4 regions of the Peribacillus sp. QJM3NY_7 genome follow, and region 1 is predicted to be linked to each of the others. Evidence: predicted binding sites of a transcription regulator. Region 1 holds the regulator's gene; each other region holds the start of a gene.
The links. Region 1 encodes LexA, which represses DNA repair genes until DNA is damaged. Its sites were predicted from a motif close to CGAACATATGTTCG; they were not measured.
Positions count from the first base shown of each region.

Region 2: the regulator LexA is predicted to act here: its motif matches at 2,210-2,223, upstream of AC0VX1_RS16845 (Y-family DNA polymerase).
Region 3: the regulator LexA is predicted to act here: its motif matches at 2,671-2,684, upstream of recA (recombinase RecA).
Region 4: the regulator LexA is predicted to act here: its motif matches at 2,101-2,114, upstream of uvrB (excinuclease ABC subunit UvrB).

Region 1 covers NZ_CM149663.1:2,076,619-2,081,521, reverse strand. Annotated here, with positions in the region: gene tkt (transketolase) at 1-1,322, opposite strand, end outside; gene AC0VX1_RS10035 (DUF896 domain-containing protein) at 1,552-1,785, opposite strand; gene AC0VX1_RS10030 (YneB family resolvase-like protein) at 1,851-2,507, opposite strand; gene yneA (cell division suppressor protein YneA) at 2,527-2,838, opposite strand; gene lexA (transcriptional repressor LexA) at 2,993-3,616, shown strand; gene AC0VX1_RS10015 (esterase/lipase family protein) at 4,095-4,903, opposite strand, start outside.
Region 2 covers NZ_CM149663.1:3,523,369-3,528,271, reverse strand. Annotated here, with positions in the region: gene AC0VX1_RS16860 (SDR family NAD(P)-dependent oxidoreductase) at 1-479, shown strand, start outside; gene AC0VX1_RS16855 (hypothetical protein) at 629-1,156, shown strand; gene AC0VX1_RS16850 (C40 family peptidase) at 1,203-1,862, opposite strand; gene AC0VX1_RS16845 (Y-family DNA polymerase) at 2,277-3,536, shown strand; gene AC0VX1_RS16840 (YolD-like family protein) at 3,564-3,896, shown strand; gene AC0VX1_RS16835 (iron-sulfur cluster biosynthesis family protein) at 4,111-4,434, shown strand; gene AC0VX1_RS16830 (alpha/beta hydrolase) at 4,477-4,903, opposite strand, start outside.
Region 3 covers NZ_CM149663.1:1,789,850-1,794,752, reverse strand. Annotated here, with positions in the region: gene rny (ribonuclease Y) at 1-1,125, opposite strand, end outside; gene recA (recombinase RecA) at 1,479-2,525, opposite strand; gene AC0VX1_RS08730 (competence/damage-inducible protein A) at 2,874-4,106, opposite strand; gene pgsA (CDP-diacylglycerol--glycerol-3-phosphate 3-phosphatidyltransferase) at 4,130-4,714, opposite strand; gene AC0VX1_RS08720 (helix-turn-helix domain-containing protein) at 4,883-4,903, opposite strand, start outside.
Region 4 covers NZ_CM149663.1:5,213,993-5,218,895, forward strand. Annotated here, with positions in the region: gene uvrB (excinuclease ABC subunit UvrB) at 1-1,969, opposite strand, end outside; gene AC0VX1_RS25290 (CsbA family protein) at 2,189-2,419, opposite strand; gene AC0VX1_RS25295 (catalase) at 2,610-4,193, opposite strand; gene AC0VX1_RS25300 (MMPL family transporter) at 4,413-4,903, shown strand, end outside.

The sequences.
Region 1 (4,903 bases):
TAATCAGAGAATACGAAGAATGTTCCTCCATATACTTTTAAGCCACCATGAAGTGCCATTCCATTTAAAGCCGCACCCATAGCGAATTCACGTACACCGAACCATATATTACGGCCACTGTAATTACCAGGTAATAGATCTGTCTCACCTTTGATGGCAGTATTATTAGACCCGGCTAAATCCGCAGAACCCCCAATGAAGCTAGGGACCTTTTTGGCGATCGCATTCAGTACTTCCCCACTTGAAGCACGGGAAGCTAATGTCTTACCTTCTTCATAGACTGGAATTTCCTGATCCCATTCAGCAGGCAGTTCACCTTTAATTGCAAGCTCCAATTGCTGTGCTAACTCAGGATGTGCTTCTTTGTAATTTTTAAACAATTCATTCCAAGCTTCTTCTTTTTGAGCTCCTGCATCAACAACAGCTTCATTGAAGTGTGAATACACTTCTTCAGGTACATGGAAGTCCTCTTCGAATGTCCATTTGTATGCTTCTTTTGTCAATTTAAGCTCATCTGCACCAAGCGGAGCGCCGTGAACGGCAGATTTACCTGAACGATTTGGTGAACCGTAACCGATAACCGTTTTCACTTCGATTAATGTTGGGCGTGCTTCGTCGGTTTTCGCTTCTTCAATCGCTTTAGCAATTTCCTGAAGATCATTGCCATCCTCAACGCGGATATATTGCCATCCATAAGATTTGAACCGGTCTGCTACGCTTTCACTAAAGGATTGACTTAAGTCGCCGTCAAGGGAAATATCATTAGAATCATATAAAACAACAAGTCTTCCCAGTTGTAGATGTCCAGCTAATGAAGCGGCTTCTGCAGAAACACCTTCCATTAAATCTCCATCTCCACAAATGCTATATGTATAATGATCGACCACATTATAAGAATCGCGGTTATAGCTTTCTGCCAAGTGACGTTCAGCCATTGCCATTCCGACCGCCATTGCGATACCTTGTCCAAGCGGCCCGGTAGTTGCATCCACACCAGCCGTATGTCCGAATTCAGGATGTCCTGGAGTTTTACTGCCCCATTGACGGAAGCTTTTCAAATCATCGATAGATAAGCCATAGCCCGATAAATGAAGAAGGCTGTATAACAGCATAGAACCATGTCCAGCTGAAAGAACAAAGCGATCTCTATTAAACCAATCTGGATTTTTCGGGTTATGGTTCATATATTCGGTCCATAGTTTATACGCCATTGGCGCTGCCCCCATTGGCATACCTGGATGGCCGGAATTAGCCTTTTCAATTGCATCAATTGATAATGTACGAATCGTATTGATTGAAAGTGCATCTAATTTATCTAACATATTGTAAAAACATCCCTTCCTGTAATGTACCTCTTTATATTATAGTGACAAGCATAATATCACAACTAAAATCACTATTTAATGCCCCAATATTACAATTTTCTAGGAATAAGAAGTCACCTATTTAGATTAAACTAAATCGGAGAATACATACATGAATGCACTCTCTTTTTACTCCAAAATGCCAAAGAATCCTCAAATGGAATATTCCATCAGAAGAATCCAAGCATTAATGTAAATTTCGTTTTTCTTTTATATTTTTTATCTTTTGAGGAGTGACGTCATTACCCTCTGGATCCACGACTTTCACATGCTCCAACGTGTCGGACATGGATTTTCTGAATGTTTCCAAATACTCACTTCTCAATTGGGTTTGCTCTTTCGCTTCAACTTCCGTCAAGCCTTCACCCTTTGCCTTTTTAGAAAGTTCATTTATACGGGCTATTTTTTCTTTTGATAACATAATTTCGCTCCTTCATAATCTGCGGATATTGTCATGGTATTAAAAAAAAAGCGAAATTACAAGTTCTATGATTTACTTTCCTTTGTATTCATTTGATGTTCGAGAAAACGCCTGTTCACAGTAGCCTTAGATACATTGTATCCAAAGCCCCTTAATGTGGCTGCGATTTCTGAGAATGTTAACCCATTGGCACGCAGTTTAATAATTTCTTCAATAGGAATCTCCATACGGTCCCTTCCAGTGGAATTCCTTTGATTCTGAAGATTTTTTTGAGGACGGTACCCTTTTTCAACGGCTCTCATCATTCCGCGCTTTATTTTAAGATTATGTAGTTTCCTTTGATATTCTTCTACAATGCCCACTATCTGAATGACCATGGCATCCGAATCCGATAACTCCAGCTCCCCATCGTGTGAGAGCGTATAAATTTTCACATCTTCTTTAAGGATGACATGGAAAAGGGCTATTTTGGCATTCCCTCTTCCCAGTCTTGTTTCATCCTGGATTAATAGCACTTCAGCTTCTTTGGTTTTAAATAGTTCGAGCATGTCAAAAATGCCATCCCGATTCAACTCATAACCACTTGCCTGTTCTTTTATAATGGAGACAACTTCCACATCCATCTTTTCAGCCAATTTGACTAATTCATCTTCCTGCCTTGCCAATGATGTTTCCTGTGACTCTTTTTCGGTGCTGACCCTACAATAGATTACCGCCTTCATAATACCCTACCTTTACTACTTACTGCTCACTGGCCAAATTCTGGACAAGTTCTTCCCCTTTAACCGGTATGACAATGACTTGTCCAGGCTTTATCGAATCCGCACTGACTCCATTATTCTCTTCTATCCAACCAATGAATTCTTTTTTTGTCAAATTTGATTCTTCATATTCTTCGGCAATTCCCCATAGGGTGTCACCCTCGCTTACTTCTATAGAAAGGAAATCCTTTTTTTGATCATTGTTCAATGTACAAGAGAATAAAATTGAAAAGATGAATACTGATCCCGCTAATAGAATCGTATAAATATAATTTTTGTATAATTTTTTCATGATAATCCCTCCAAAGCGAATGTTCGTTCGTATGTTATGATCAAATTATAATACGAACGTTTGTTTCAGTCAACAACAAATTCGAACTTATGTTTGTATAGAGATGGGGGCCATGCTATAATGTAGCAAAGAACATTGGGGAAGAGGTGCACAAATGACAAAACTATCAAAACGGCAGCAAGATATTCTTGATTTCATTAAAGAAGAGGTCCGCCAAAAAGGGTATCCGCCTTCCGTACGGGAGATTGGCGAAGCAGTGGGACTTGCATCAAGTTCAACAGTACACGGACATTTATCCCGCCTGGAAAGTAAAGGCCTTATTAGACGTGACCCAACCAAGCCAAGGGCCATTGAAATAATGAATTTGGAGGAAGCGAACAATATTCCCAAAGTCAATGTCGTGAACGTGCCGTTACTTGGAAAAGTAACAGCGGGCATGCCGATAACGGCCATTGAGAACATTGAAGAATACTTTCCGCTTCCCGAAAGCATGGTTCCACATGATGACCATGTATTCATGCTGGAAATCATGGGTGAAAGTATGATAGAAGCTGGAATTCATGATGGAGATTATGTCATCGTGAAACAACAAAGCAGTGCCAATAATGGAGATATCGTCGTGGCGATGACGGAAGATGATGAAGCCACTGTAAAACGATTCTTTAAGGAACCGGATTACATAAGGCTTCAGCCTGAGAACTCAAATATGGAACCAATTATTTTACGAGATGTTTCGATACTTGGAAAAGTAATAGGCTTATATAGACAAATACACTAAAAGCGCTTCCCGCGCTTTTTTTGTTTGTTTAATTTATGTCCAGAATTCTCTCAATATGCATATGGAAGAGTAGATATTGAAATATTTTTTAATAGAATCTAGTTTCATGGGAATTTATACATCCTTTATAAGGGATGAAAGTTATACTATCGCCTTTCTGGTAATATGTACTTTGGAAAAAAGCTCATTGAAATAAAAAAAAGAGGATTTAAAATCCCCCTTTAATAAGGTTTAGATCGACCAAGTCATTCCACTGTTGAATCTGCACTTGTTGACAAGCATTTGCAAGTGCAGGGAAAAAAATACATATATTTATTTTCCCCTGATAACAAACTTCCAACCATATCCATCAGAGACCCGTTGAATTAATACTTCAATAAGTAATTACGACCTGGCTGTTTCCATTGGCTGAATTACCATCTCCCTAGTTAGCCCTACCATCAAAATAATGCCTCCTCAACTAAGAGAAGGCATTTCGTTATTTCTCAATATAGACCGAACGAATCAGCGTCCGGGTTCTTTCAGTACCATCCACATTTTTTTCCTTAACATCTATTGTTACATTATAAACACCTGACTTAGGTACTTCTGGAAGGGTGCCAGTAAAATTTTCAGTATCCATTGCCTTAATTGAGTTTTTTTCACTAATTTCATTACCGGTTTCATCTATCAGATGAACCAAAAATGTTGTACTGATTGGTCTTTTTTTATCATTCATTGGATTCTTTATTAAAAATTTTGCATCTTTTTGCTTAACTTTACCGGCCATACTTAATGTAATGGGATTCTTTTCGTTAAATTGTGCTGTGAACAGGAAGGCGTCTTTTGGCGATTTAGTCTTCATTCGTACTTTCCAGTCACCAATTTCAAGGTTATTTCTGTAGAATGATTGGATGGTTGCACCATTAAAAAAGGAAGTTTCATTTTTTGCTGAATGAACCTTTAAGGAAGGTGAATACTTTTTATTGGATGGAGAAATCAATTCAACCTCGACATCATTTGAGGCTGTATATATGCTTAAATTACCTGGGGCAGCTTCATTTACATGGAAGCTTTGTTCGACCCAGACATTTTGTTTCAGGACATCACCCAGAACGGTTTGAGCGAGTGCGGTTGTAATGACATCATCTTCGACTCGTTCTTTATAATTGACATGATATGCAGGAATCCCAGCGGTGGATGTGCTTTTTAAATAGGGTTCAATTCTTGAAAATACAGCCGAGCCAACTCGAATATTGTCGTGATCAAAGTTGGGATCCGAAAATAAATGTGTTGCATAGGGTATTT
Region 2 (4,903 bases), 1.4 Mb from region 1:
TAAATGAAACGAAAGCAATGTTTGCTGTCAACGTCATTGGCTTAATGGCCTGCACAAAGCTGGTTCTGCCGTATATGAAGCAGAGAAAATCCGGGCATATCATCAATATCGCTTCACAGGCCGGTAAAATCGCCACTCCTAAATCAACATTGTACTCTTCTACCAAGTTCGCAGTTCTTGGCTATTCAAACGCACTTCGGCTCGAAGTGATGGAAGATCATGTTTTTGTGACCACAGTCAATCCTGGCCCTATAGAAACGAATTTCTTTAACATTGCGGATGAATCAGGTACATACTTAAAGAACGTTGAAAAATTCATGCTTAAGCCTGGAGATGTCGCTGCTAAAATCGTAGCGGCGATGCTGACCAACAAGAGGGAAATCAATCTCCCTGGCTGGATGAATTTAGCTGGGAAATGGTATAACATGTTTCCGAAGATCACCGAAACTTTAGGAAAAAAAGCATTTTTTAAAAAGTAGGCTAGTCTTTCGATTCCAGGTGAAAATTGGTCCAATAATAGGTAAAGGGGAATGTCGATGACATTCCCCTTTTGAATTAAGCGAAGTTATCATATGAATGGGTAACTATTTCATGGGGAATCCGTCTATTTCTATTAGGAGGGATTTTCATGAAGATGATTGTAAACCTTTATATATATTTATTCGTCGCCTTTATACTGGGCAGCTGTCAATCCCCCGATTGGAACATGGATGAATCCATTGATAAAGGGGAAGAAGGTTTCATTACGGATCTTGACGATAAGAGGATTTTGATTAAAGGGACGTACTATAAGGTGACCAATGATACATATATTCAAGATCAACATGGTAATGACCTTGATTATTCCGAACTGGAAATCGGGATGAAAGGGAAACCATGGCACCGGGGCGGGGTGAAGAAATCATTTCCTGGGAAAGCGGAAGCGGAATTGATTCTGGTTTTGACGGATGAAAACAGCTTAGCCGAACAAAGGGCGGTCATTGCTGCTCTCGATCATGTCAGCAAAGCGGAAAGTCAGCGATTCATGGTTCTCGAAGTCGTCCATTTACCCTCAGAGCATGTTTATAATATCGAAATGATGAATCGTTCCAACTTGGATTCTTCATTCATTGTGACTGTTGAGGATGTAACGGATGAAATATTATATATAAAATAAAACAACCGGACTGAATCACTTTGAAATTCTGTCCGGCTGTTTTATTTTATAAAGTTTTCGCACCTAAATATTTTGGTTTCCAATAAGAATTATCCATATCCGTGATGGTTATTCCTTTAGAAGACGTAGCACTAATGAATTGGCCATTTCCGATATAGATCCCAACATGGGATACTCCTGTTCTTCCAGAAGAAGTATCAAAGAATACAAGATCACCCTTAGCTGGTGAAGATACTTTTAAACCCGTATTGGAATAGAGCAAGGATGTTGTACGCGGTAAGGTAATTCCTTGGGATTTCTGGAATACGTAATAGACGAAGCCTGAGCAGTCAAATCCAGTTGGTGTTGTTCCGCCCCATTTGTAGGGTTTGCCTATTAAGGTTTTTGCATAGCTGATCAAGCTAGTATTATTGACTTTATAAACACCAAGCGCATTAAATGTGTTACGGCCGGCAATTCCGTCGGCAGTCAACCCTTTGGCTTTTTGGAATTTTTTTACTGCTGATACAGAATAGGTGCCGTAATATGTAGTCAGTGAACCTGAATATGTGAAATAACCTTTGGTTTTTAATAGTTGTTGTAGTTGTTTGACATCACTATGTGTCATTCCGGGTCTGAGGGTTTGGTCTCCAATATTGGCAAAGGCTTGCAGTGGGGTTAGCATCATGGCAGATGCAACAGCAGCTGAAGCGATCCATTTCTTCATAATTTTCATTTCCTCTCTATCTATCTCTCTATTATTTCTTAACAATATTATCCTACAATACCATTATGACAAATAGACATAATTTTGGTTACAGTTTCATTACAAAAAATGAGCATTAAGACTGGCTTCCAAGTAGACGAAAGTCTGTTGAAAAGGATGGAGGGATTTTAAAAAATCGAGCATATGGACCTACTTAAAATTATTCAAGCTACCAATTAATCTTTTTCAAAAAAACAATCTGGATACTCAGTTTAAATTTGGTATTTTATCCATTTTTAGTATCCATTATATTTTTCAAGGAAATTACAATAAAAAGTAGAAATTTGTATGAAAACTTCCATTGAATAAGAACGTATATTCGGTTAAAGTTATGAATATAATAAAGCGAACGTATATTCTTGTTAGGGTGAAGAAATGATGGATTATGGGACGATGCCGAAACAATCAATTATGTGTATCGATATGAAAAGTTTTTATGCAAGCTGTTCAGCGGTCATGCTTGGTCTGGACCCGCTTGATTGTTATTTGGCGGTGGTTGGTGATTTGGAGAGGACAGGGAGCATTGTGCTCGCGGCTTCTCCAAAGATGAAGAAGGAATTTGGCATCAAGACAGGTTCGCGGATGTTTGAGATCCCGAATGACCCGAGGATTGTCGTCGTTGAACCTAAAATGGCGACTTATTTAAGGGTTTCGACGGAAATCACCCGCTTGTTCAACCGTTATGTGCCAAAAGAAGCGATTCACGTATATAGTGTGGACGAAAGTTTTGTGAAAGTCGATGGTGCTGCTTCTTTATGGGGAGATGCCCGCATGATAGCTGAAAAGATAAAAGATGAAATTGAACGGGAATTACAGCTCCCCTGTGCCATTGGAATTGGACCGAATATGCTCATGGCAAAACTTTGCCTTGATTTGGAAGCCAAACATAAAGGTATTGCGGAATGGAAGTATGAGGATGTGCCAAGCAAACTTTGGCCGATTTCCCCGCTTCGTGAAATGTGGGGGATCGGCAGGCGCGTAGAAAAAACCCTTCATGGAATGGGGATATTTACGGTTGGGCAGCTTGCCAATTATGATCTTGAATTACTTGAAGCGAAGTTTGGAATTATGGGCAATCAGCTTTACCACCATGCCTGGGGAATAGATTTATCCGATATGGGGGCAGCGATCATCGAAGGGCAGGTCAGCTTCGGCAAAAGTCAAATCCTGCTGCGGGATTATAAGGATGAGCATGAGGTAAAGCAGGTCATGCTGGAAATTTGCGAAGAAGTTGGAAGAAGGGCACGCACCCATCGTAAGGCAGGAAGAACGGTGAGCCTAGGCATTGGTTACAGCAAGGATGAGTTTGGCGGAGGTTTCCATCGTTCGCGTTCGATTAACGAACCGACCAACATCACGATGGAGTTATATAAAGTTTGCCTGGAGCTTTTCCATGAGAACTATAAGCAAAAAACGGTTCGAAGCATAGAGGTCAGACTCTCGAATATTGTGGATGATAATGAAATGCAGCTGACTCTATTTGATGCTTCGCGCTGGAAGAAGCGGGAATTGAGTTACACGGTTGATCGAATCCGCCACAAATATGGAGCCAAATCGTTATTGCGTGCCGTTTCGTATACAGAAGCAGGTACAGCCGTATACCGAAGCAAGCTGCTTGGTGGGCATAAGGCGTAAGGCTGACTTTGAAAGGAGGGAAAAGAAATGATTCGTGATCGCGGCCGTATCAAATGGACATCGATGATGTTGCCGGAACATGTGAAGATGCTCCGTGATTGGGCGGTGGAGGATGGCTATGAAACGAAGCGCATCCTGGATGAACAGCAACTGGAAGAAATGAATGCGGTAATGGGGGAAGCGATGGAGGAAAGAAAGGATGTCACGATTGCTCATTATGAAGGAAACCGGTATCAGCTGTTAATCGGCAGGATCCATTATTATAATGAGCTCACCCAAAAGCTTCATATCGTTGACCGGTTTGAGCAGGCTCACTATATCAGGCTTTCCGATATAGCGGATGTAAGGATAATGGAATGATGAGCGGAAGGGCTGTTCCCCAAGGGACAGCCTTTCAAACGGCATCGTGATGAAAGGTATCACGGAGGAGTATGAGAATCGGCATTTGTTAGCACCGTCAATGAAGAAAGTGATTTTCGTGTCGGCTGACGCTTGTAAAGGAGGCAGTTTCTTTAACAGAAACGTTTTTATCGTTTATAATGGGGGAATGCAAAGACATCGGGAGGCAACAATCATGTATATTGAATGGACGGAAACAGCGGCTGGGAAAATAGCCGGTAAGGTACAGGGACAAAAAGGATATTTACAGTTGAAATATGATACTGATGGCTGCGGCTGCGTGGTAAGTGGTGTGACGGCGCTATGGTGGGTCAACGAACCTGAAGAAGGTACCGAAAAAGTGGAAACGAACGGAATTCCGCTATATGTTGAGAAATCAAAAATGATATTTCTTGATGAAGTCATGAAAATAGACTTTGTTCCGGAAGCGAACAGCTTTCAATTAAAAAGTCCGAATCAAATCTTAAATCCGAGGATGAGCTTTTTTAATAAAATCTAACTAAAGCAAAAGAGGGGATCGTAGACACCCTCTCTTTTCTTTTCAGACAAGTTTTTTTAGAAACTGATCGATTTGATCTTCGTATTCTTTTGGATTTTCATTATAAGATTGAGCGTGGGCCCCTTTTTTAGCGATGTACAGCTGTTTTGGGCCCTCTTTTGCTGCATATAATTCCGCTGTCATGGAAGCGGGAATGAAACTGTCATTTTCACTATGGATGAACAGCACGGGTTTTCGGATATTTTTCATATAATCGATTGGGGACACTTCATTGGTCCAATATCCGTCACGGAGTTTGATGAACGTACGCCCGAGCGGAAATACGGTCCAAGAAGGAAATGGGACTTCATGCTTGAGCCTGTGTTTGATCTGATCCTCGAAGTTTGAAAATGGACAGTCGGCAATGTAAAAATCAGCACCATCTTCAAGCATCCCGGCATATAAAAGCAGGGTTACGGCCCCCATGGAT
Region 3 (4,903 bases), 290 kb from region 1:
ATGATCGATCGCTTTCCCAATATCATGCAATAAACCTGCACGGCGGGCAAGAACTTCATCCTCACCGAGCTCAGCGGCCAGTAAACCTGAAAGCTGGGCCACTTCAATTGAATGTTTAAGTACGTTTTGCCCATAACTGGTACGGAATTTCAAACGTCCTAGTATTTTGATGAGATCTGGATGGAGACCGTGAACTCCAACTTCAAAAGTAGTCTGTTCACCAATTTCACGAATATGTTCATCTACCTCACGTCTTGCTTTGTCAACCATTTCTTCAATTCGAGCCGGATGGATCCGTCCGTCCTGAACAAGTTTCTCAAGAGCCAAGCGTGCCGTTTCCCGTCTAATTGGATCGAATCCAGATAAAATGACAGCTTCAGGAGTATCATCAATAATTAGGTCAATACCTGTTAGCGTTTCTAACGTCCGGATATTTCGTCCTTCACGTCCGATTATCCGTCCTTTCATTTCATCGTTTGGAAGATTTACTACAGAAACGGTGGTCTCTGCAACATGATCAGCCGCACAACGCTGAATGGCAAGAGAAAGGACTTCTTTTGCTTTTTTATCAGCTTCTTCTTTGGCACGGGTATCACTTTCTTTAATCATAAGCGCTACATCGTGAGCAAGCTCGTTTTCCATTCGGTCTATAATGATTGCTTTAGCCTCTTCACGAGTTAAACCGGAAACACGTTCAAGCTCTGTTTGCTGCTTACGAACCATCTCTTCCACTTTGCTTTCCATCTCTTCAATATGCTGTTGTCTTTGGTTTAGAGAATCATCTTTTTTCTCCAAAAGGCTCTCACGTTTGTCTAACGTTTCATCCTTACGGTCCAGATTCTCTTCTCTTTGCAATAACCGATTTTCTTGTTTTTGTAATTCGTTCCTTCTTTCACGGGCTTCCCGATCCGAATCGGCACGAACTTTATGAATTTCATCTTTTGCTTCCAACAAGGCTTCTTTCTTAAGTGCTTCCGCTTCACGTTTTGCATCCTCAAGGATGTGTTCTGCAGAGCCCTTTGCCCCTGCTATTCTACTCTCAAATTTTGATTTGTGAATAAAATAACCAACAACTGCACCGACGATTAGGCCAAGCAAAGTGAAGATGATTGTCATGGGTTCCATCGTTTCACCTCCCCTTGCTATGAACTTTTTACATAAAATGTTGAACTGTCGGCAAGTACATTGCACATAAATTCAATATACAGCACTTAATTTTCAAAATTTTAGTTTGAAAAATTGTAAAATATACATATTAATTGTATAGTTGAGAATTTTTATTGTCAAGCGTTTGTCCCTTATGTATCAATGTTTATTCAAGTTTTCTTAATATCAACCATCATAATGTACAGCATTCATTATGGAAGCAGTCTGTAAATCTGATTACAATGCCATTTAATCCGTTGAAAATTTCGCATTTTTCTTAAAATATACATAAAAGGCCTAAGCGAATAAGCTTAGGCCTTTTCCAAATATCATTAATCAAGCAATTCAAAATGCTCTTCTGTTTCATTTTCTTCTGGTGGTAATTCATGCTCTCCATCAAGATTATAGTGATTTCTGATTTTCTGAGAAATTTCCTGAGCGATATCCTGATTTTCTTTCAAGAACAGCTTCGCATTTTCACGGCCTTGTCCGACACGCTCTTCATTGTATGAATACCATGAGCCGCTTTTAAGGACGATATCAAGGTCTGCACCCATATCGATGATTTCACCTTCCTGTGAAATCCCTTGACCATACATGATGTCAACTTCTGCTTGGCGGAATGGTGGAGCAACCTTGTTTTTTACAACTTTGATTTTCGTTTTATTACCCACGATTTCATTACCTTGTTTTAATTGCTCCGCACGGCGCACTTCCAGACGAACAGTTGAATAGAACTTCAATGCCCGGCCTCCCGGAGTCGTTTCTGGATTCCCAAACATAACACCGATTTTTTCACGGACTTGGTTAATGAAAATGGCAATGGTATTTGATTTATTAATGGAACCAGACAGTTTTCTAAGTGCCTGAGACATCATCCGGGCTTGGAGACCCATATGGGAATCTCCCATTTCGCCTTCGATTTCAGCTTTAGGAACAAGTGCTGCCACCGAGTCAATGACAATGATATCTACCGCTCCGCTTCGAACTAGCGCTTCAGCGATCTCTAAGGCTTGTTCACCCGTATCAGGCTGTGAAAGCAGTAACTCATCGATATTCACACCAAGTTTTTCTGAATATGCTGGATCTAAAGCATGCTCGGCATCAATGAATGCAGCCGTCCCGCCAGTCTTTTGTACCTCTGCAATGGCATGTAATGCTACAGTCGTTTTACCGGAGCTTTCAGGTCCATATATCTCAATGACCCGGCCTCTTGGATATCCGCCTACTCCCAACGCTACGTCCAATGCTAAAGAACCGCTTGAGATCGTTGAAATCCTACGATCAGTCTGTTCCCCAAGTTTCATAATCGAACCTTTACCAAATTGTTTCTCAATTTGTTTTAACGCCATATCTAAAGCCGCTTGACGATCACTCACTTAATTTCCTCCTCTATATTCAACTAATCGGCTGTCCGATTAAAGGTGTACTTACGTTAGCAATTATTCGAGTTCAAGGTTTGTACCCTGTCTCAAAACCTATCTTTACTATATACTCTTTTTACTATTTTGCCAAGCAAAAAGTCGAACATTCATTCGTTTTTTTCTTTCGGGATATTCTTTGTAAAAAAGCGTTTTAGCTTAAGGAAATTTCCATTTCGCTTCACTTACTCCCTAAAAAATACATTTTTATTGAATTAACTTTTTTCTTTTTTCCCTATTTTTCAAGAAACAAACTTCTAAAACCAAATAAAAAGCAGAGCTGTATTAAAGCTCTGCTTATGGCGTTTATAAATCCCTTAATAGGTAATGACAGCCGTATTTCACACTCCGAATACGGTTTTGCGCCCTGCTACCGGAAAGATTCAACTCCTTGAAATGAGTGTTTCCATCGCGATAGGAAATGCCAATAAATACTGTACCAACAGGCTTGCCTTCTTGTTCATCCGGCCCTGCAACACCCGTAAAGCTTATGCCTACATCCGCATCGAGCTTACTCCGGACATTAGAGGCCATTTCCATTGCACACTCACCGCTGACCACCCCATACTCAGATATGGTATCATCACTGACGCCGAGGACATTGGACTTCGCATCATTCGTATAGCAGACCATTCCGCCCTTAAAGACTTTACCGGCGCCCGGGATGGTTGTCAGCTGTTCTTGGAACATCCCCCCGGTCAAGCTTTCAGCTGCCGCGATTGAAAGCTTGCGGACCGTTAATTCTTTTACAAGTTCCTTTATTAGCGAAGTATTATCACTTCCATAATGGAACTTGCCGACCCTGCCAAGAATTTCTTTTTCCGTTTCTAAAATAAGTTCTTCGCATTTTTCTTTGGAAGGGCCTTTGGCGGTGATCCTTAACGTCACTTCCCCTTCGGCTGCCAGCGGAGCGATTGTCGGATTCGTTTGATTGACAAGGAGATCTTCAATCACCGTTTCCAGTTCGGCTTCACCTATACCGTAGAACCGTAAAACCTTGGAATCGATCCGTTCATGCTTTTCCAATTTATTCATGATCTTTTCATAACCATAACTTAAAAACATCGGCTCCATTTCACTTGGTGGACCAGGCAGGAGCATATATGTAATCCCGGATTTGGACAAAACCATTCCTGGGGCCATGCCATGATCGTTTGCCAACACTTCACTGCCTTCTAAGACAAGGGCCTGCTTTTTGTTGTTTTCCGTCATCGGCCGTTCCCGTTTTTGGAAGTAAGCTTCAATGGATTGCAAAGCTTCATCATTAAAAACGAGCTTTTTCCCGATATGGCGAGCAATCGTTTCTTTCGTTAAGTCATCTTTGGTAGGACCAAGCCCACCAGTAAAAACAATCAAGTTCGCCCTCGATTCAGCGATTTCTATAGCTTGTTGTAATCGACGGTCGTTATCCCCGACCACAGTATGGTAAAAAACGTTGATCCCCATTTCCGCAAACTGCTGCGATAAGAATCTTCCATTAGTGTTATTGATTTGACCTAAAAGAAGCTCTGAGCCCACTGCAATGATTTCTGCATCCATCTTTTCAAAACCACCATTCGTTTTTACTTTGAATTAACAAATACTTCTTTGTTTTTTATAAAATAATCCAAACCTGACCAGATTGTAAAGATTAATGCAATCCATAATGCAATATTGGCAAATGGAAGTGAAATGAGGGCAAATGGAAGGTTATGCAGCAATAAAGCCGAAATAGAAACAATTTGTGCCCATGTTTTAATTTTACCTAACTGGTTCGCTGCAACCACTTCCCCTGTACCCGCTAACACCAAACGCAATCCAGTGACTGCAAACTCGCGACTTATGATCACGATGGCAATCCAAGATTGACCGTACATTAAATCCAGATCAACCAAAACGATTAAGGCAGCCGAAACAAGAAGTTTATCTGCCAATGGATCTAAAAATTTCCCTAAATCAGTAATCATATTATATTTTCTGGCAAAATGGCCATCGATCCAATCCGTAGTGGAAGCGATTATAAAGAGGATGGCTCCAGCCAGGTGTGCCACTGGCAAACTGTATTCTCCCCAAGTCAGAGTCCCCCATGAAAAAGGAACGAGCATGATGATTAAAAATACTGGTATTAAACAGATTCTTGCTACTGTAATCTTATTAGGCAGATTCAAAACTTTTACCTCCAAAATTTACGCCTGCCATTCGGGCCTGCGTCTTAGATCTAACATAATGCTTATATGTATAATTTAACTCAAAATCCAATCTTATATGCCGCCGAGTGGACCATTTTCCCGCCGCCTTACCATTAAATAGAGCAAAAATAGTCATCTATAAGATGACTATTCGGCTTTCGTAAATTG
Region 4 (4,903 bases), 2.4 Mb from region 1:
ACTCTAGTAATAAATCACGCAGCTCGGCAGCTCGCTCGAAGTCCAGTGCCTTTGCCGCTTCCTTCATTTCTTTTTCCATGCTTGCCATCACTTTTAAACGCTCTTTTTTAGGGAGCTTCGCAAGGCTTGGTGCAAGATCTTCCTTATACTCTTCGCCTTCTTCGGCTACATGCGTCGCCCTTATGGAGTCACGGATATCCTTTTGAATGGTTTGAGGCATTATTCCATGCTCTTCATTATACTTCTCCTGGATTTCACGGCGCCGCCTCGTTTCATTGATGGCAATTTCCATCGAATTCGTGATGCGGTCTGCATACATGATGACATGGCCGTTGGCATTACGGGCTGCACGGCCCATCGTTTGAATAAGCGAACGTTCCGAGCGAAGGAACCCTTCCTTATCGGCATCCAGAATGGTCACTAACGACACTTCCGGAATATCCAGGCCTTCCCTTAAAAGGTTGATCCCAACGAGTACATCATATTTGCCCATTCGGAGTTCCCGGATGATTTCTATCCTTTCCAAGGTCTTCACTTCCGAATGAAGATATTGGACCTTGATGCCGATTTCCTTTAAATAATCAGTTAAATCTTCAGACATCTTTTTCGTCAAGGTCGTTATGAGTACACGCTCGTTATTTTTGACGCGCTCCTGTATTTCACCGATCAGGTCATCTATCTGCCCTTCAATCGGCCGCACTTCTACCGTCGGATCCAGCAATCCGGTAGGACGGATGATTTGCTGAACCATTTCTGGTGTATGTTCGAGTTCATATGGTCCCGGAGTTGCCGAAACGAATATGGATTGATGGACCTTTTTTTCAAATTCTTCAAATCTTAGCGGGCGGTTATCTTTCGCAGACGGCAGACGGAAGCCATGGTCGACGAGCACTTGCTTCCGCGCCTGATCTCCATTGAACATTCCGCGGATTTGCGAAAGGGTTACATGTGATTCATCCACGACCAATAGGAAATCCTCTGGAAAGTAATCTATTAAAGTGTATGGTGTCGCACCTGAGGGACGAAGCGTCAAATGGCGGGAATAGTTCTCGATCCCAGAACAAAAGCCCATTTCCCGCATCATTTCCAAATCATAGCGGGTCCGCTGCTCCAAGCGCTGTGCTTCAAGGAGCTTTTCATCTTCCCTTAATTCCTTCAGTCTCTCTTCCAGTTCCGTTTCGATATTTTGAATGGCTATCCGCATTTTCTCTTCGCGGGTTACGAAGTGGGAAGCCGGGAAAATGGCGATATGTTCCCGTTCACCGGTAATTTCACCGGTCAGGGCATCGACTTCACGGATACGGTCGATCTCATCCCCGAAAAACTCGACCCGTACACAATGTTCATCACGAGAGGCCGGGAAAATTTCGACGACGTCGCCGCGAACGCGGAAGGTCCCCCGTTGGAAAGCAATATCATTCCTCTCATATTGAATATCCACGAGTCTGTGCAGCAAGGCATTCCGGTCTATTTCCATGCCAGTTCGGAGGGAAACGACCATCTCCCGGTACTCTTCAGGAGAACCGAGTCCATATATGCACGAAACACTGGCAATGATAATGACATCTTTCCTTTCGAACAAAGATGATGTGGCCGAGTGACGCAGTTTATCGATTTCATCATTGATGCTTGCATCTTTTTCGATGAATGTATCCGTGGATGGAACATAAGCCTCTGGCTGGTAGTAATCATAATAGCTAACGAAGTATTCGACGGCATTATTAGGGAAGAACTCTTTGAACTCACTGTAAAGCTGCCCTGCCAACGTTTTATTGTGGGCAATGACAAGAGTCGGTTTATTGATCTTTTGGATCACATTGGAAACGGTGAACGTTTTCCCTGTACCCGTTGCCCCCAATAGCGTCTGCATTTCCTTGCCTTCCTTAATCCCTTCGACCAGCATTTCAATTGCTGCCGGCTGATCTCCTTGAGGAGAGTATTTTGAGACTAACTCAAACTTATCCTTCACCAAGCATGGCCTCCTATTGAAATATTTTTATATGAAAACGGGACATGCCTATATCCCTTCTATTTATTCCGGTTTAATAAAGCATATATACACATTCTACCACAATAGCCTTAAAACAAACCAGCAATAAGCGAACATCCATTCGATTTTTGTTTTAATGAACTTCATGATGTGTTGAGGGGAATGACAAGTATGAGTACAAAAAAAGCACCTTTGATGTCAGGCGCTCTTGGATGTACGTTTCATCATTCTTTTTGATAACCAAAATCCCACTGTCAGGGATAAGGCATCGACGATGATCAATAAGTTTGTATGCGTATAACCTTTATATGCGGAAGCTGTAATCAAGGCAACAGTTAAAACAAGGCCTACGACATTGTTATAGGTGACTCTTGAAAATAGCATGACAAGTAGACAAGGAAGGAAAAGGGCAGAAAGAATTTTAATCATTTTTTCATCTCCTTTATAAGAGAAAAATAGAGTAGTTTCAGTTTAAATGATTATGAAGTTTTTTGCCAATCAATTTCCTGCTTGATTTTAAAAAGGCATCCTTGGAAGAGCATCCACACATCCATTAATTATGCCCATAAAAAAAAGAGGCAAACCCCTTTATAAGGAAGTTTGCTTCTTTTCAGTTCAATCAATATGGATCCGCTCCATGTCCTTTTCTAACGGCTTCCTCAGGGTTATCCGTCCCACCCAGTGGTTTTGAAGATTCCGTATGTTCGGAGGCCGCGGCCAGTCCCTCTTTCAACCTGCGGCCATACTCCTCATCGGCCTCTTCGGCAAGTGCTATCATTTTTTCCTGAATGCGTTTGTCGGCAGGAGCCAATGCCGCCACTAAATTGGAAATTAAATCGTCTTTTTCCCAATCCTCGAATTCCCGGTACGTTTCCCCGGCCTGTTTCGTATTGTTTTGGCGATCGATTGTCTCACGGACAAGTTTCCCTTCCACCATAGGTGTATACTCTTTGCCCGTTTGATTGGCTTCCTTCAAGCCGCCGACAGTGGATGGTTCGTAGTTGATGTGGGGGCTTTGGCTGCCTCTGCCAACTTCATATTGCATCTGTCCGCCAGTCTGATTCGTGGCAGTTCGTTTCTTTGGAGCATTGATCGGCAGTTGCAAATAATTAGCGCCAACACGGTGACGCTGTGTATCGGAATAAGAGAATGTACGTCCCTGTAACATCTTGTCATCAGAAAAATCCAGTCCATCCACTAGGACACCGGTTCCGAATGCAGCCTGTTCGACTTCAGTGAAATAGTCTTCAGGGTTTTTATTCAATACCATCGTACCGACATGCAGCCATGGGAACTCATCTTTCGGCCAGATCTTCGTATCATCCAGCGGATCGAAATCCAATTCAGGATGATCATCATCACTCATGATCTGTACGTTGAGATCCCATTCCGGATAGTCCCCGCGTTCGATCGCTTCATATAGATCCTGTGTGGCATGATTGAAATTCGTAGCTTGAATTTCATTGGCCTCTTGCTGCGTCAGGTTCTTGATCCCTTGTTTCGGTTCCCAATGATACTTGACGAGCACCGCCTTCCCTTCCTCATTCACCCATTTATAAGTATTGACCCCTGATCCTTGCATCATGCGGTAGTTAGCTGGGATGCCCCATGGGGAAAACACAAAGGTAACCATATGGAATGTTTCAGGCGAACTCGAGCAAAAATCGAAAATTCTCCTGCCGTCCTGAATATTCGTGACCGGATCCGGTTTGAATGCATGAATCAAATCCGGGAATTTCATGGCATCACGGATAAAGAAAATTTTCAGGTTATTGCCTACAAGATCCCAGTTTCCATCTTCCGTATAAAATTTAACGGCAAATCCCCTTGGGTCACGTAACGTTTCCGGGGACGTCCCTCCATGAATAACAGATGAAAATCTCACGAATACCGGGGTTTTTTTACCTTCTTCCTGAAAAACCTTCGCTCTCGTATATTTTGAAATCGGCTCGTCCCCCGCTTTACCTGTCGGAACGAAATAACCATGCGCACCTGCACCGCGGGCATGCACAACACGTTCAGGGATGCGCTCCCTATCGAAGTGGCTGATCTTTTCCAGGAAATCATAGTTCTCAAGTGTACTAGGACCTCTGTTCCCTACAGTTCTTAGACTTTGGTTATTCGTAACCGGGTGCCCTTGCCTGTTCGTTAATGTTTCATTCGTTTCATCATTTGTTTTTTTTGATTTATCAGACAAAAAAATCCCTCCTTTGTTAATAAAGGCCACAATACTACTATACTTTCCCCCATTTCCTATATTTAACTCTTCGGTCTTCAAAATTTAATTGAAATTAGGTAAATAAGTACTTTTCCCCTATATATCGATGAGCCTATTTTCATGCCATCAACGACTTGAAGAGTTTAGTAGTTGGAGTGAGCATACCCATTTTTGTATAAGTCAACATCACACCACTATAATGAAATGAGGATAAAAAATTTAAAAAGCGGGGTGCCTTCATTGGACGAATCAATAATAGGAAGACTTGGCAGGGTGATGACAGGAAAAACCAGTCGTTGGGTTGTCATTGCCGCATGGATAATTGCAGCAATCGCATTAACCTTCACATTGCCTGCCGTTAATGATCGAACAGCAAATAATGCTTCAGACTTGCCTGAAGACTCGCCTTCTGTCGTGGCTGATGAACTTATTAAAGAAGAGTTTCCAAATTCCTCTGGAATACCTGCCCTGCTTACATGGCATCGGGAAGGTGGACTGACAGAGGCCGACTTGGCTGAAATCCAGTATCTTTCAAAGGAACTGACAGATAATCCATTAACACAGCAATCTTTCTTACCGCCGCTTCATGAAATTCCGTTGCCTGCTCTTAAAGGATCGGTTTCAGAAGATGGAACGACTTTCGTACAGCCGCTTTTCTTTAAAGAAAAGACCGAGACTGAAATTCTCAGAAAAAA